DNA from 2 places in the Pandoraea sp. genome. Region 1 is predicted to be linked to the other one. Evidence: predicted binding sites of a transcription regulator. Region 1 holds the regulator's gene; the other holds the start of a gene.
The links. The regulator FNR, encoded in region 1, switches genes on or off when oxygen is low (the NO sensors DNR and NnrR bind a similar motif). The targets are predictions, from matches to a motif close to TTGATNNNNATCAA.

Region 1 (4,423 bases):
GTCACATCGATCTTGGCGTGAAGGGCGATCCCGCGCTGGTTGGGGCGGCGTTCGAGCGCCTGCTTGCCGGGGTGAGGGCGCTGGGCGGCGAGATCGTGCATCCGGTCGAGGCGGCCGCGTTGCCGGAAGGCACGGTGCCGTCGGCAAAGTGACGGGCTGAATTCGACCGAATGGGAACGGCGCTCGCCCGCGCGGAAGGGCCAGCGCCGTTTTTCTTGCGTGGGCGCGCGCGTTATACGCATTAAGCGCATTAAGCGCATTAAACGCATTCAAGGCATTAAACGCATTCAACGCGTTCTACACGGTAAGCGCGGTAAGCGCGGTAAGCGCAGCGTACGCCGATCAGAACCCGGCGAGCACGAGCTTGCCGATGGTGCGTCCGCCTTCGAGCTGTGCGTGCGCGCGACGCAGGTTTTGCGCGTTGATCGGGCCGATGACCTCGCCCACGGTCGTGCGCAGCGTGCCGGCGTCGACCTGCCGCGCGACTTCGGTCAGCAGCTTGTGCTGCGCAATCATGTCCGGCGTTTCATACATCGCGCGCGTGAACATGAATTCCCAGACGAAGGTGGCGCTCTTGCTCTTGAGCAGGCCGATCTCGAGCGGGCCCGCGTTCTCCACGATCGAGCAGATCTTGCCTTGCGGCGCAACGGCTTGCGCCATGGCGGGGAAGTGTCTGTCGGTATCGTTCAGGCAGAGCACGAAATCCACCTGCGGCATGCCGATCGCCTGCAATTGCGCCGGGATGTTCTGGAAGTGGTCAATCACGTGTTGCGCGCCGAGTTGGCGGCACCAGTCGGCCGATTCGGGGCGCGATGCGCTTGCCACGACCGTCAGATGCCCCAGGCGGCGGGCGAGCTGAATGGCAATCGAGCCGACGCCGCCGGCGCCACCGACGATCAGCACCGACTTGCCTTCGTCGCTGCCGTCAGGGGCAACGCCGAGCCGGTCGAAAAGCGCTTCCCACGCGGTAATCGTCGTGAGCGGCAGCGCAGCGGCGCTCGCGAAGTCGAGCGACGCAGGCATGTGGCCGACGATGCGCTCGTCAACCAGATGGAACTCGCTGTTCGCGCCGGGACGGGTAATGCTGCCCGCGTAATACACGGCATCGCCCACCTTGAAGAGCGTGACATCCGGGCCGATGGCCGCGACGGTGCCAGCCGCATCCCAGCCGAGTACGCGCGGTGAGGACTCGACCTGCGCCTTCGGGGCACGGACCTTGGTGTCGACCGGGTTCACGGAAATCGCTTCGACCTTGACCAGCACGTCGCGCCCCGTGGGGGTTGGCGTCGGCAGTTCGATGTCTTCGAGCGACTTCGGGTCGTCAATCGGCAGGTAATGCGTCAGTCCAATGGCTTTCATCCTGTTTCTCCAGAGAGTTCGGTGCGTCGCGTGAGGCAGATCGGCCACGTGCCCAATCCGTTAGCGAGAGATTACGCCTGGCCGATTGCTTTGATAATTCGCATAATGACGAAAAGATCTTTTGGAATATCCATCAAATGGCGTTGGACCTCGATACTTTGGCGTTGTTCGTGCGTGCGGCCGCGCTTGGCAATGTGTCGGCGGCGGGGCGTGAGCGAGGGCTCTCTCCGGCGACGGCGAGCACGCGTCTCGCACAGCTTGAGGGAGTTCTGGGCGCACGGTTGCTGCATCGGACAACGCGACGCGTGGCGCTGACGCAGGAGGGGGAGGTGTTTCTGCGTCAGGCGCAGACCTTGCTCGAGGCCGAGGCGCAAGCGCTGGCGAGCGTCGGACAGGGGCGCACGGCGCCTCAGGGGCGGCTGCGGGTGTCGTGTTCGTCGTCGTTCGGACGTCAGCACGTGTCTCCCGCGTTGCCGGAATTCCTCGAACGGTACCCAGGTATTTCGCTGGACTTCCGGCTGACGGATCGCGTTGTCGACCTGATCGAAGAGGGCGTCGATCTCGCGATTCGCGTCGGGGCGTTGCGCGACTCGACGCTCATCGCCCGCAAGCTGGCGTCGAACCGGCGTACGTTGTGCGCGTCGCCCGCGTATCTCGCGGCACGTGGAGTGCCTAAGCATCCTGGCGACCTCACTGCACACGAATGCCTGATTCTGGGGGAGCAACGCGACTGGCGATTCGTGACGCCGGGCGGCATGCTGAGCGTGCGCGTCGGCGGGCGTCTTGCGTCGGATAACGGCGAGGTGCTTCGCGATGCAGTGCTGGCGGGCTGCGGCATCGCGCTCAAGTCCACGTGGGACATTGGCGCCCATCTGCTGCGCGGGGCGTTGGTGCCGGTGCTGTCGGCGTATCCACTGGCGGAGGAGGTGGCGATCTGGGCCGTGTACCCGAGCCGGGCGTTCGTGCCGCCGAAGACGCACGCGCTGATCGAATTCCTGCAGGCGCGCTTCGGGCCTGCGCCGTATTGGGATGACGCGCCGACGCCGTCGGGCGAGCATCGTCCGTCGCCGTAACGTGCCGGGGGGGGCGTCAGTGCAGGCGATGGGTCTGCGCGAGTTGCGCGCCGGTGTCCTCGTGACCGATCGCCGGGCTGGCGTGATGCAGCACGAGCCGCCAACCGTCGGCTTCCTTCATATAGACGTTGGTGGCGAGCACGAAGGCGTAGCGCGCTTGCGGACGCGCTTCGACCTGAATTTGTTCGAGCACGCTGTGGACCGCGCACAACGGGTTGCGAGCGACTTGAAGCTGGCTGACCGTCACCTGTAGCCCGGCGTTGGCGAGAATCTGCTGCCAACTGGTGCGAACGGCCGCCGGGCCGACATGCCGTGGCCCCGACGGGTGAATGCAGGCGATCTCTTCATCTTCCGACCAGACCGCCATCAGCGCATCGGTATCACCGGCGCGAAGCGCCTCGTAGTATGCATGTTCGGCGTCTTCCGGACTCAGGAAAATGGCAGCGGGCATAATACGGCCTCCGTCGGGGTGATGCGCCGGACACCCGGTGTGCCGGCCGGCGAACGCGCCGATTATGGAGGGTTTGCCCGAGCTTGTCGAACGCTGGGATCGAGTCGCCGCCGACGAGCAACTCTTGATCTGGCGCAAGGCGACGCCAGGGCCGAAGCGGTAGCTTATCGGAAATGCAGAGCACCGACGACAGGCGAAGGCGCTCGGGCGCCCCCGCCGGCAAGCATCAGCAGGGAACGCCTGCGAGGCTTCGTAGCGCGGCCCCGTCGACGATCTTCACATGGCGCTGACGTATTTCGATCATGCCGTTCTGCGCAAAGCGCGAAAACAGACGGCTGACGGTTTCAAGCTTGAGACCGAGGAAGCTGCCGATTTCCTCGCGGCTCATGCGCAACACGAACTCGTTGGCTGAGTAGCCGCGCGCGGCAAGCCGCTCGGAGAGGTTGAGCAGGAAGACGGCCAGACGCTCTTCGGCGCGCATGGTGCCGAGCGTGAGCAGTTGCTGGTGCTTGTTGCGGATTTCCTGGCTCATGAGACGGTGCAGTTGACGTTGCAGCGTTGGCACCTGACGCGATAGCGTCTCCAGTTCGCCGAAGCGGGCAATGCACAGTTCGCTGTCTTCGAGCGCGATGGCGGCGGTCGGGTGACGATTGTCGGCGACAGCGTCCAGGCCAATCAGTTCGCCCTGAAGATGAAAGCCGACGACTTGTTCGCGCCCGTCGGACGCGGTGATGCAGCTTTTGAGTGAGCCGAAACGAATGCCGTAGACAGCGTTCAGATCATCATTGGCGTGATACAGCACGTCGCCCTTCTTGAGGCGTCGGCGCTCGTTCACGAGTGCATCCAGTCGTTCCAGCTCGGGCTCCGGAATGCCCACCGGCAGGCAGAACTGCCCAAGCGAGCATGTGGAACAACGGGGCTGAGCGATAGGAATGCGACCGATTTCTGTGGTCATGGGGGCCCCTGGCGATTTTTTTTGAGAGTCTACCATGGGGCGTTAGCCTATCGTTTTCCCCTGCGAAGTCGTCAGGATTTCGACGGCGCTTTACGCGCGTCGGTGTTTCAGTAATAATTGCGCACATACCGGACGTCCGTCTCGCCGCACTATCGGCCTGGGCGTTTTTTCCCGGCAGGTCGTTTCGAAGCATTCAGGTCGCGCCGCCGTCACTACGACCGAACACAATCGGGCGCGCGCTTATGCGAAGCGGTTACGACCGTTTCTCGTGTTCCAAGCATCCATTTATTCCTGATACCGGGTCGCCAAGCCCCCGGTCTGCTTAGTCGCACATGAATACCCAAGAGGCGAAACTCGTCCTCGAGACCGCGTTGATTTGCGCGCAGGAGCCGCTCAAGGTCGGCGATCTGCGCAAGCTCTTCAATGACGCTGTGTCCGGTGACACGGTGCGTGCGCTGCTCGAGGAAATCCGCGTGCAATGGGATGGCCGAGGTGTGGAGTTGGTGGCACTGGCCACCGGCTGGCGTTTCCAGAGCCGTCCGCGCATGCGTGAATACCTTGACCGTCTCAATCCGGAGAAGCCGC
Region 2 (4,423 bases), on a different contig from region 1:
TTGAAAGTCGTGCTCTCGCGGGTGGTCAAGGGCGTGTTGACGCTGATCGCCGTGCTCGCGACGCTGTCGTTCGTGGGCATCGACATCACGGTGCTTGGCGTGTTCGGCGGCGCGCTTGGCGTGGGACTGGGCTTCGGTTTGCAGAAGATCGCGTCGAACCTCGTGTCGGGCTTCATCATTTTGCTCGACCGATCGGTGCGCATCGGCGACCTGATCACGGTCAGTCCGTATCACGGTACCGTATCGCAAATTAATACGCGCTATACGGTCGTACGCGGGCTGGACGGCGTCGAAGCATTGGTGCCGAACGAACAACTGGTCACCAATGTTGTGCAGAACCATTCGTTCACCGAGACCCGCGGACGCGTCAAGGTGAGTGTGCAAGTGGCCTATAGCGCCGACGTGGAGCTGGCGATGTCGTTGATGCTCAAAGCGGCAGAGGATATTCCACGGGTGCTCACCGATCCGGCGCCCACGGCGCTCTTGCTGAACTTCGGTGCCGATGGGATGGATCTCGAAATGGGCTTCTGGGTGCAGGATCCTGCCCAAGGCAGCGGCGCGATCAGGTCCGAGATAAATTTGCGAATTTGGCGCACTTTTCGCGAGCATGGTATTGAAATTCCGTATGCGCAGCGCGAAATACGCATTCTTAATGATTGGGCTGACGGTTTTGCCGCTGGCGATGTGCATCGTCCGGATTCGACGGCTGCGTCGCTCCAACGGGCGTCAGCACAGGCCGATGACAGCACGAAGAAGGGCGCATAGACGGTTTTGCTCAGGGTAGCGGGTTGACCTGCGACAAAAAGCGTGGCGGGGCGGTTACACACGGGCAACGGTCCGTCAGGTAAAATGTCCCGCAAACCATAACAACAAGACGTTCACAGGCACGTTTACCGCCCATCTCGCCCTGGCACTGAGCAACTTGCCGGACTCCAGCGAATCCAAGCGTCAAGCGGGCGCAAGAACGAGACGTGACGCGGCGGCCATCGATGCCGCATTGGCCCGACAGGACAAGACACGGCAGCGTTGCCGTGATTGCTACCGTATTGATTAGTTTGGAGTGATATTTTGCTGGACAGTCTCCTTGGATTTATCTCGACCGGCCTGCTCGACTGGAGCGGCTGGGAGATCACATTGTTTGCGCTGATCGTCACGCATGTGACGATCGCTGGCGTGACCATCTATTTGCACCGTTGCCAGGCGCACCGCGCCCTCGACGTGCATCCGATCGTCGCCCATTTCTTCCGTTTCTGGCTGTGGATGACCACCGGGATGGTCACCAGCGAGTGGGCTGCCATTCACCGCAAGCACCACGCCAAGTGCGAGACGCCGGAAGACCCGCACAGCCCGCAAACGCGCGGTCTGTGGAAAGTGCTGGCCGAAGGTGCCGAACTCTATCGCGCCGAAGCGAAGAACGAAGAAACGATGCGCAAGTTCAGCCATGGCACGCCGAATGACTGGATCGAGAACCACGTCTACAAGCGTTATCCGATTCTGGGCGTGAGCTTCATGATGATCATCGATATCGCGCTGTTCGGCGCGATCGGTCTGACCGTGTGGGCCGTGCAGATGGTGTGGATTCCGTTCTGGGCCGCGGGTGTGGTCAACGGTCTGGGCCATTATTGGGGTTATCGCAACTTCAACTGCGCGGACGCGTCCACGAACCTGTTGCCGTGGGGCATCATCATCGGCGGTGAGGAGTTGCACAACAATCACCACACGTACGCGACGTCGGCCAAGCTCTCGAACAAGTGGTACGAGTTCGACATTGGCTGGTTGTATATCCGTCTGCTGTCGGCTGTCGGGCTGGCCAAGGTGAAGAAGATTGCGCCGACGCCGAAGCTCGCGAAGAACAAGGCCGCGTGCGACGACGACACGCTGCAGGCCGTACTCTCGAACCGCTACGAAGTGATGGCGCGTTACGCCAAGACGTTCAAGCGCGCCTACGGCGAAGAACTGGCGCGCTTCAAGGAAAAGCGTCAGCATGGCGAGTATCAGTTGTTGCGCGGCGCAGGCAAATGGCTGCACCACGACGAGGCCTCGCTGCAAGAGCCGCAAAAGCAGCAATTGGGCGAGATCTTCGCGCATAGCAATGCCGTGAAGACGTTCTACGAATTGCGCAGTGAGCTGGCCGGTATCTGGGAGCGTTCTAACGCGTCGCGTGAACAGCTTCTGAGCCAGTTGCAAAACTGGTGTCATCGCGCGGAGCAGAGCGGCATTCACGCGCTGCAGGAATTCGCCACGCGTCTTCGTCGCTACGCGTGAACGGGCTGAGCCAGAAATCCGTTTTTGACGCATAATCAAAACCCCGCCAAGGCGGGGTTTTGTCATTCCCGGTCCCCCCACGGGCCACGTGAAAATGAACGCCTCAATCAAATCCGTAGAATTCGAGCGCCCCGCACCGAGCGGCGCCACGTGCGTCGCCCATGCCTGGGCGCGTGTCCCGGATGCGCCGTCGCAGGAGGTGCGCGCAGCGCTCAAGGCCCGAATCAAGCGCCTGCTCGTGGAGCAGGACGCTGTGCTGGTGGCCCATTACTACGTCGATGCCGACTTGCAGGATCTCGCCGAGGAGACCGGCGGCTGTGTGGCCGATTCGCTCGAAATGGCGCGCTTCGGCCGCGACCATTCGGCCAAGACGTTGGTGGTGGCCGGTGTGCGTTTCATGGGCGAGACGTCGAAGATTCTCAGTCCCGAAAAGCGCATTTTGATGCCAGACCTCGACGCGACCTGCTCACTCGACCTGGGCTGCCCGGCCGACGAGTTCGCCGCGTTCTGCGATGCGCACCCCGACCGCACGGTCGTCGTCTATGCGAATACGAGCGCGGCTGTGAAGGCGCGGGCCGATTGGATGGTGACGTCCTCCATAGGGCTGGAGATCGTGGCGCATCTGCACGCGCAGGGGAAAAAGATTCTCTGGGCGCCGGATCGTCATCTGGGCAGCTACGTTCAGAAGCAGACCGGCGCTGACATGTTGCTGTGGCAGGGGGCTTGCCTTGTGCACGACGAGTTCAAGGGCACCGAACTCGAATTGCTGCGTCGCGAGTTCCCGAACGCCAAGGTGCTGGTGCATCCGGAGTCACCCGCCTCCGTGGTCGAGCAGGCCGATGTCGTCGGTTCGACATCGCAAATGATCACGGCCGCGCAGACGATGGACGCCACCGAATTCATCGTGGCGACCGACAACGGCATTCTGCACAAGATGCGCGCGGCGGCGCCGGGCAAGCGCTTCATCGAAGCGCCGACGGCCGGTAACAGCGCCACCTGCAAGAGCTGCGCGCACTGCCCGTGGATGGCCATGAACAGTCTTCAGAATCTGGCCGACGTGCTCGCGTCGGGAAGCAATGAAATCCACGTCGATCCGGAGATTGGCCGTCGCGCCCATACCTGTATCGACCGTATGTTGAAGTTTGCCGAGGCGCGCAAGCAGAACGTGCGCCCCAGTGGCGATCTCGCGCGCGATGGCGCACTCTTTGCCGGTGTCGGCCCCGCATGAAAATGACGCAATCGAAAATGTTGAGTACCGATGAGGCACTCTCTCCCGACTTCGCTGCTTTCGGCGAGGCGCTCGACGCGGCCCTCGCGCGCAATGTGCGCGACGCGCTCGCGGAAGACATTGGTGCCGGCGATCTGACCGGCCTGCTCGTGCCGTCCGAGGAAATGGCGCACGCGCGCATCATCGTGCGTGAGTCGGCGGTGCTGTGTGGTGTGCGCTGGTTCGAGCGTTGCATGCAGGGCGTAGACGCCTCGGTGCGTGTTCAGTGGCACTACCGTGAAGGCGAGCGCATGACGCCCGACTCGCCGGTGTGCGAGATCCACGGGCCGGCGCGTGCGCTGCTCACGGGGGAGCGCACATCGATGAACTTCCTCCAATTGCTTTCCGGCGTGGCTACGGCCGTACGTCGGTATGCCGATATCGTCGAGGGCACGAAGGCGCGCGTGCTCGATACGCGCAAGACGTTGCCGGGCCTGCGGCTCGCGCAGAAGTTTGCCGTGCGCGTGGGCGGCGGCGCGAATCAACGCCTCGCGCTCTACGATGGCATCCTCATCAAGGAAAATCACATCGCAGCGGCGGGCGGCATTCGTCAGGTGTTGGCGAACGCCGACCGACTGGCCGACGGCGCGCCCGTGCAGATCGAGGTGGAGTCGCTCGAGGAGCTCGAAACGGCGCTGGAATGTGGCGCAACGTCGATCCTGCTCGATAACTTCACGTTGGAAATGATGCGCGAAGCTTCGCGAGTGACCGACGGCCGCGCCGTGCTGGAGGCCTCGGGCGGGATCAATCTCGAGACGCTGCGTGCCATCGCGGAAACGGGCGTCGATCGGATTTCCGTCGGTGGGCTCACCAAGGACGTTCGCGCCGCTGATTTCTCGATGCGTATTATCGAGACGGTCGGGTAATCGTCGTTGATTCCTGGCGCAGACT

Region 2: ACE3UG_RS10415 (fatty acid desaturase) is a predicted target of FNR. The motif match lies at 789-802, and genes of this name have one in related genera.

What each region holds. Positions count from the first base shown of each region.
Region 1 covers NZ_JAYRUC010000015.1:88,975-93,397, forward strand. The annotation lists gene ACE3UG_RS13765 (competence/damage-inducible protein A) at 1-152, shown strand, start outside; gene ACE3UG_RS13770 (zinc-binding alcohol dehydrogenase family protein) at 343-1,359, opposite strand; gene ACE3UG_RS13775 (LysR family transcriptional regulator) at 1,497-2,432, shown strand; gene ACE3UG_RS13780 (nuclear transport factor 2 family protein) at 2,449-2,883, opposite strand; gene fnr (fumarate/nitrate reduction transcriptional regulator Fnr) at 3,110-3,838, opposite strand; gene scpB (SMC-Scp complex subunit ScpB) at 4,171-4,423, shown strand, end outside.
Region 2 covers NZ_JAYRUC010000010.1:139,605-144,027, forward strand. The annotation lists partial or broken gene ACE3UG_RS10410 (mechanosensitive ion channel family protein) at 1-765, shown strand, start outside; gene ACE3UG_RS10415 (fatty acid desaturase) at 1,069-2,265, shown strand; gene nadA (quinolinate synthase NadA) at 2,360-3,493, shown strand; gene nadC (carboxylating nicotinate-nucleotide diphosphorylase) at 3,496-4,398, shown strand.